Luteolibacter sp. LG18: one gene and its partner. The protein of the gene in region 1 interacts with the protein of each later gene in a pairwise test. Links are inferred from orthologs where the notes say so. Each region holds a gene or a part of one and is shown on either strand. Other genes may lie near its edges. The genes, in order: topB and recJ.

Evidence for each region.
Region 2: the proteins of topB (region 1) and recJ interact in binary tests that used the Escherichia coli proteins (3 or more experiments, as listed by UniProt). The link is inferred for Luteolibacter sp. LG18 from one-to-one orthologs.

Annotation. Positions count from the first base shown.
Region 1 is NZ_AP024600.1:493,240-496,681, reverse strand. The notes cover bases 193-3,317. They hold topB (DNA topoisomerase III), read right to left. Parts: upstream 2,956-3,317; coding sequence 430-2,955; downstream 193-429. Other genes in these bases: llg_RS01985 (hypothetical protein), read right to left, coding at 3,063-3,317; llg_RS01995 (M50 family metallopeptidase), read right to left, coding at 193-372. Outside these bases: more of llg_RS01995, read right to left, coding at 1-192; more of llg_RS01985, read right to left, coding at 3,318-3,442.
Region 2 is NZ_AP024600.1:2,293,597-2,296,874, forward strand. The notes cover bases 239-3,199. They hold recJ (single-stranded-DNA-specific exonuclease RecJ), read left to right. Parts: upstream 239-853; coding sequence 854-2,545; downstream 2,546-3,199. Other genes in these bases: hflX (GTPase HflX), read right to left, coding at 239-692; llg_RS09595 (hypothetical protein), read right to left, coding at 2,555-3,199. Also shown: more of hflX, read right to left, coding at 1-238; more of llg_RS09595, read right to left, coding at 3,200-3,278. UniProt on the Escherichia coli protein: Single-stranded-DNA-specific exonuclease.

The DNA of each region.
Region 1 (3,442 bases):
GGTGCCGCTCTGGAATCCGAAGGCTACGATTAGCGCTAGGGCGGTCAGGAGGAAAAGGCTGAAGCCCGCTCCGGGACCGGCGGCCACGCGCCAGAAGTGGCCCATGCGGGTGAAGCGGCCGCCCTGGCTGAAGGCCAGTCCGCCGAAGGCATGGAGGGAGATCGAGGCGGAACCTCCACCCACACGGCGGCCCACCAGCGCATGCCCGAATTCATGCACGAGCACCGAGATGGCGGCCACGATCATGAAAATCAAGACGTCGAGGATCTGTGCGGGTGTTCTCGCGCCGATCCCGCCGCCGAAGATGGCGGTTCCGACCCAGAACCAAGGTTGGATCTCAACCGGAACGCCGAACAGGGTGAAGCGGAACATGGAGCAATACAGGGATGGAAGGGGCCGGTGGTCCGGCACCCTGTCAGCGAAACCGGATCAGGATTCAGTCTTCGCGGTTTTCTTGGCCCGCGGTTCGAACTCGAACCCGATCTTGCCGGTGTCCGCCTCGAAGGTGAGCATCGCGTCGAACTTGCGCTTGGTCCGGTTGGAGACGAAGCCGCGCAGCAGGCCGGTCTTGCCCTGGCTGAGCAGCAGCAGGACCTCCTCCCGGGTGATCGGGCGCTGGAGAATGGTGCGGCCGATGCGGATGCCGTTCGCGTCCTTTTTGGTGACGATTTCGGGCAGGTGCCAGGCCTTCTCGGCTTCGTAGACCTTGGTGGTGCGGCCGTCCGGCAGAGTCAACGAGCCGATGACCTGCTCCTCGCTGAGTTCGGCCGGTTCGTCGGCGTCGGACTTCTCGAAGACGAAGTTCACCTTGAACTTGTCGTCGAGCTCCAGAGCCGCCTCGAAGGGCTTGTTGAACTTCGATTTAAAGCCGTCGATCTTCGGCAGGAACTTGGTGGAGAAGAGGATCTTCGCCTCCTCCTCAGTGAGGGTGCGGCCGGCGATGTGCTTCTTCGCCTTGAAGCCGCAATCCAGTTCGCGGCATTCGTAGGTGGCGTCGGTCTGCTTCAGCGGCTTGGCCCCGCACTTCGGGCAAGCCACGTCGAGATCCGGGAAGGGCTTGTTCTTGATCTCGTCCGCCAGGTGACGGGCTTTCGCCACGATCTCCTGGGTGTAGGACATGATCTCGTTCATGAACTCCTCGCGCTTGAGTAGGCCGTGCTCCATCTGGCGGAGCTTGAATTCCCAGTCACCGGTGAGGGATGGCGAGGAGAGCCCCTTGATGCCCATTTCCTGGACGATCTCGATCAGGCGCATGCCATTCGGGGTGACGTGCAGCTCACGGCCATCGCGGGCCATGTATTTCTGGGCGATGAGCCCTTCGATGATCGCGGCGCGGGTGGCCGGGGTGCCGAGACCGCGCTCGGACATGGCCTCGCGCAGCGCTTCGTCGTCGACGAGCTTGCCCGCGCCTTCCATGGCGGAGAGCAGGGTGGATTCGGTGTAGCGGGCCGGGGGCTTGGTTTCGAGCGACTCGACGCGGACCTCCTCGGCCAGCGCGGATTCACCGGGCTTCGCGGCCACGAGTTCGTCCTTGCCGGAGGCGACGCCCGGGCGGCGGCCGTAGACTTCCAGCCAGCCGGGCTTGATCAGCACGCGGCCTTCGGTGCGGAAGGTGTCGGTGAGGTCGCCGTGCTCGATCTTGGTCGCGCGCTTGGTGACCTCGTATTCGGCGGAGGGGTAGAAGACGGCGATGAAGCGCTTCACGATCATGTCGTAAAGCTTCTGCTCGGCGTCGGAGAGCTTGGCGAACTTGCCGGTCGGAATGATGGCAAAGTGGTCGGAGACCTTCTTGCTGTCGAACACGCGGCGGCTCTTCACGAGGCGCGGGCCGTTCTCATCCTTCCCTTCCAGCACGGCGCGGGCGTAGTCGGCCTGCGGCAGGTCGCTGGCGGCCACGTCCCCCATCGTCTCGCGCACGGCGCCGGTGTAGTCCTCCGGCAGGTAGCGCGAGTCGGTTCGCGGGTAGGTGATCATCTTGTGCTTCTCGTAGAGCGCCTGGGCGATCGAGAGCGTCTGCTTCGCGGAGAACGGGGCCTCGCGCTGGAGGGTGGTGAGGTCGTAGAGCTGCGGCGCGATCTGGGACTGCGCCTTTTTCTCTTCCTCGATGCGGCCGGTCTTGCCGTCGCAGCGGTCGCGTATGGTCTGGGCCAGCTCCGCGGTCCACAGGCGGTCGGCGCGGCCGTGGGGATTGGTTTCGTCCTTCTTCCAGCCTTCCTCGGTCCACTTGCCCTCGTAGTCGCCGTTGGCGATCTGGAAGGACGCGATGACTTCCCAGTAGGGCGAGGGTTTGAAGGCTTGGATCTCAGCCTCGCGGGAAGCGAGGATGGCCAGCGTCGGCGTTTGGACGCGACCGGCGGCGGTGATATTGAAGCCACCGTGGCGGGAGCGGAAACAGGTCAGGGCGCGGGTGGAATTGAGGCCCACAAGCCAGTCGGACTCGGAGCGGCACTTCGCGGCATCCGCCAGCGGCTGCATTTCCTCGTCGCTGCGGAGTTTGTCCCACGCGGCGATGATCGAGTCATTGGTCATCGACTGCATCCATAGCCGCTGGACCGGCTTTTTGACGCCGCCGATGTCCATGATGTAGCGGAAAATCAGCTCGCCCTCGCGGCCGGCGTCGCAGGCGTTGACGATGTTGTCGACGTCCTTGCGCTTCGCCAGCTTCAGCACCTGCTTGAGGCGGGCTTCGGAATCCGGGATCGGATCGAGTTCGAAGCGGTCCGGGATCGCGGGCAGCACGTCGAACTTCCATGGCAGTTTCTTGCCATTCGGGCCCATCGGCATCCGCAACTCGACCAGATGGCCGACGGCGGAGGTGATGACGGCGTTGTCGTTTTCGAAAAAGACGTCTCGCCCGGAACCGTGCTTGTCGAACTTCCCGAGCGGCTTGGCCAGCGCCCGGCTGAGGTCGGTCATGACACTCGGTTTCTCGGCGATGATGAGAGTTTTGCCCATGGCGGAAAATTTGCCGTAAGGTCGGCGGGATGAGGGACTAGACGGGGATCAACGTGCTTGGCAAGGGGATTTGCAAGCGGACTTCCCCCTCCCGTAGGGAGGAAAAATCAAGCGGGATCGTCCGAATCGCCCTCATTTGGGGGCTCCAGCGAGGTGCCGCGGTGGATGGGCCGGGGCTTTCGGGAGGGCGGATAGGGCGGGGTCAATTCCTCCACCCGATGGCTGAAATGGCGGTGTCCGAAGATCGAGGCCGCCAGCAGCAGGCCATGGCTCAGAGCGGATGGATCGAGTTGGAAACCGTATTTCAGGAATCCGCAGGCGGCCGGAATGCCCAGGATTACTACCAGCCGCTTCATGAAACGCGCGAACCACCAGGCTGGCAGCAATTGGGTGGGCACTGGCAAGGGATTTGCCACGGCGTCGGACTCGCAGAAAAACACCATCGCCGAACCCACGGCCTGCAGGATCACCGCGCCGCCGAAGACGC
Region 2 (3,278 bases), 1.8 Mb from region 1 along the record:
CTGAGGCGGTTGAGCAGCGTCGACTTGCCGGCGTTGGTGTAGCCGACGATCGCGGCATGCGGGGTTTCCTGCTTTTCGCGCTCCTTGCGCTGAGTGGCGCGCTGCTTGCGCACTTCCTCCAACTCGCGGCGGGCGCGGTCGATCCGGACGTGGGCCATGCGGCGGTCCACCTCGATCTGCTTTTCACCCATGCCGCGGTTCGCGCCGCCGCCACCGCCACCTCCGGCCCCACCGCCTTCGCGGTCGAGGTGACCCCACATCCGCGCCATGCGCGGCAGGGCATACTGCATGCGGGCCAGCTCCACCTGGAGGCGGGCCTCCTTGGTCTGGGCGCGCTTCGCGAAAATATCGAGGATGACCTCCTCGCGGTCGATCACGCAGGTGTCCGCCTCGCGCTCCCACGTCCGCTGCTGGTGGGGGGCGAGCTGGTTGTCGAAGACGATCACATCGCACTCGTGGGCCTTGGCCAGCGCGATGATCTCCGCCGCCTTGCCGGTGCCGCAGATGTGCCTCTTGTGTTGCTGGCGGCTGCGCACCAGCACGGACTCGACGATGCCGATGCCCAGTGTGGACACCAGTTCCCCGAGCTCTTCCAGCAGCGAAGCCGACTCGTCCTCCTCGCGCGGATCGAAATAAATCCGCACCAGCAGGGCGCGCTCCACCATTTGCGGTTTCTCACGAACCTCGAACATTCCGGCGGGGGGATAACACCGGAAGCCCGCCCGTGCGACGGGAAAAAATACGGAGGTCTGTCGCCGGGGTCGCTTGGGTGCTCCGGAAGCCCTGCCGGAGCATCCGGTTCGAACTTGTCTTGAGTGCTTCGCCAAGTTGCGCCTAGATTCCCGTCCACAAGATGCGACCCTTGCCCAACCGCTGGATTCCTCGGGGCGAACCGTTCCAGGAAGGACGCGGCTCGTCGGGCAGTTTTCCGCCGATTTTAGAGCATCTGATCCTCCAGCGCGGCCTGCCCGGCGGCGCGGACATCGAGGCTTTCCTGAATCCCCGGCTCCGCGATTTGTCCGATCCCTTTCTGATTCCCGGCATGGCCGCGGCGGTCGAACGGCTCCAATTGGCCATCGATCGACGGGAAACGGTCTGCATTTTCGGGGACTATGACGTCGATGGTGTGACCTCGATCACCCTGATGCGGCGCATTTTGCACGCCTATGGAGTGGAGCCCCGCCATTTCATCCCCCACCGCGGGGGCGAGGGCTACGGCCTCAGCGATGCGGCCCTGATTCGCTGCATGGCGGAGGGCCCGAAGCCGGACCTTCTGATTACGGTCGACTGCGGCACGGTCTCGATCGATGAAATCGCGGGCTTGAAAGCGCAGGGTGTGGATGTGCTGGTGGTGGACCATCACGAGCCCAGCCCGCGCGGCCTGCCCGATTGCGTGGCGGTGGTGAACCCGAAGTGCGGGAACGATTTCACCTACCTCTGCGCCGCCGGCGTGGTGTTCAAGCTCGGCCACGCGCTGCTGAAATCGCGACCGACCGATCTCGATCTAAAGGAGCTGATGGACCTGGTGGCCGTCGCCACCATCGCGGACATCGTGCCGCTGATCGGGGAGAACCGCCTGCTGGTGCGTCACGGCCTCAAGCGCCTTTCGACCACGCTCAACCCCGGCCTGCGCGCCCTTCAGGAGGTCACCGGCATGAACGGCCACGCCACCTCGATGGACGTCGGCTTCCGGATCGGCCCGCGCTTGAATGCCGCCGGCCGGATGGACGCGCCGGAGGATGCCCTCGCGACCCTGCTCACCGATTGCCGCCGCCTGGCCTTCGATTTCGCCGAGAAGCTCGATCGCTACAACCGCGACCGCCAGCAGTATGAGACCCAGATCCGCCGGGAAGCGCTGGAAATGCTCGATGGCACCTTCGATCCGCAGCGGGACCCGGTGATCGTGCTCGGCTCGCGCTCTTGGCATCCGGGGGTGGTCGGGATCGTCGCCTCACGCTTGATGCGGCAGTTCCACAAGCCGACCTTCGTGATCGCGATCGACAGCGATGGCATTGGCAAGGGCTCGGGCCGCAGCATCGACGGGGTCTCGCTGGTGGATGCCATCCGCGAGTGTCAGGACCACCTGATCGCCGGTGGCGGCCACGCCATGGCGGCCGGTCTTTCGATCGAGGAAAGCCAGCTCGATGCCTTCCGCCAGCACTTCGCCGAGTATGTCCTGCGGACCACCGACGAGCAGCAGCGCCAGCCGACGCTGTGCTACGACGCGGAGATCACCTTCGCCCAGCTCTCACTCGATTTCCTCGCCAGCTACGATCTGCTCCAGCCCTTCGGGAATGGCAATCCACAGCCGGTGTTCATCAGCCGCGGCGTGAGCCTCAGCCGCCCGCCGGTGCACATGAAGAACAACCACCTGCGCTTCATGCTCCGCCAGGGCTACGCCGAGCAGGATGCGGTCTACTTCGGCGGCGGGGAAAAACCGCTGCCGGACCCGCCGTGGGACGTCGCCTTCACCATCGACCGGAACACGTTCCGCGGCCGGACCACGCTCCAGCTCGTGATCCAGGACGTAAGAGCGGCGGAGTGATTGTGTTCCTCACTTGCCGCCCGCCTTGAGGTAGGCCTGCTGCAATTGCTCCTTCTTCGCTCCGGGAGCGAGTGCGGCTACCCAAGCTCCCGCCGCGTCGGCGTCCTTGGCGATCCAGGCGCGCATCAGCTTGTCGGGGAAGCCAGCGGAGAACGAGCCGGGGCCACGGGCGTTTTCAAGGCGGTCGTAGTTCCTCGCCACCGCCGCCGGATCGACCTTCAGCCACTCGTTGGTCAGCTCCAGCGAGTGTTGCTGGCGGTTGCCGGAATCGGGGATGTTGTAGCACCAATCGAGAGCCTGGGGGGCGTTTGTCCGCACCCACACGGCGAGCACCGCGATGATGGCCTCGTTCATCTGCTGGAGGCCGAGCGGGGTCTTGGCGCGGACGTCCATGGCCCACACCGGATCGATTTCCGCCAGCCGGGTGAAGGCGCGGACGGTTTCCTCCACCGAGGGGAAGCCCTTGCGGGTGAGCATTTCCACCAGTTGGTCGCCCGAAAGGTCCTCGATCGCCTGATCGAGCACGGATGAGCAACGGTAGGGACTGCCGGTGCTCTGGCGCAGGCGGACCCGCTCGGACTGATACCACGCGGGCCGCTCACCCTCCGGCTGGCCCATCCGCTCTTCGATGAAGGATCGGAGAGCCGCGGTTTTCCGCACCGGGGCTGGGGGAGGGGAGGCCGCCTGTGGGGGAGCGGGGAGTTCCCGCCCAGGCAGGAAACGCGCGCCGGTG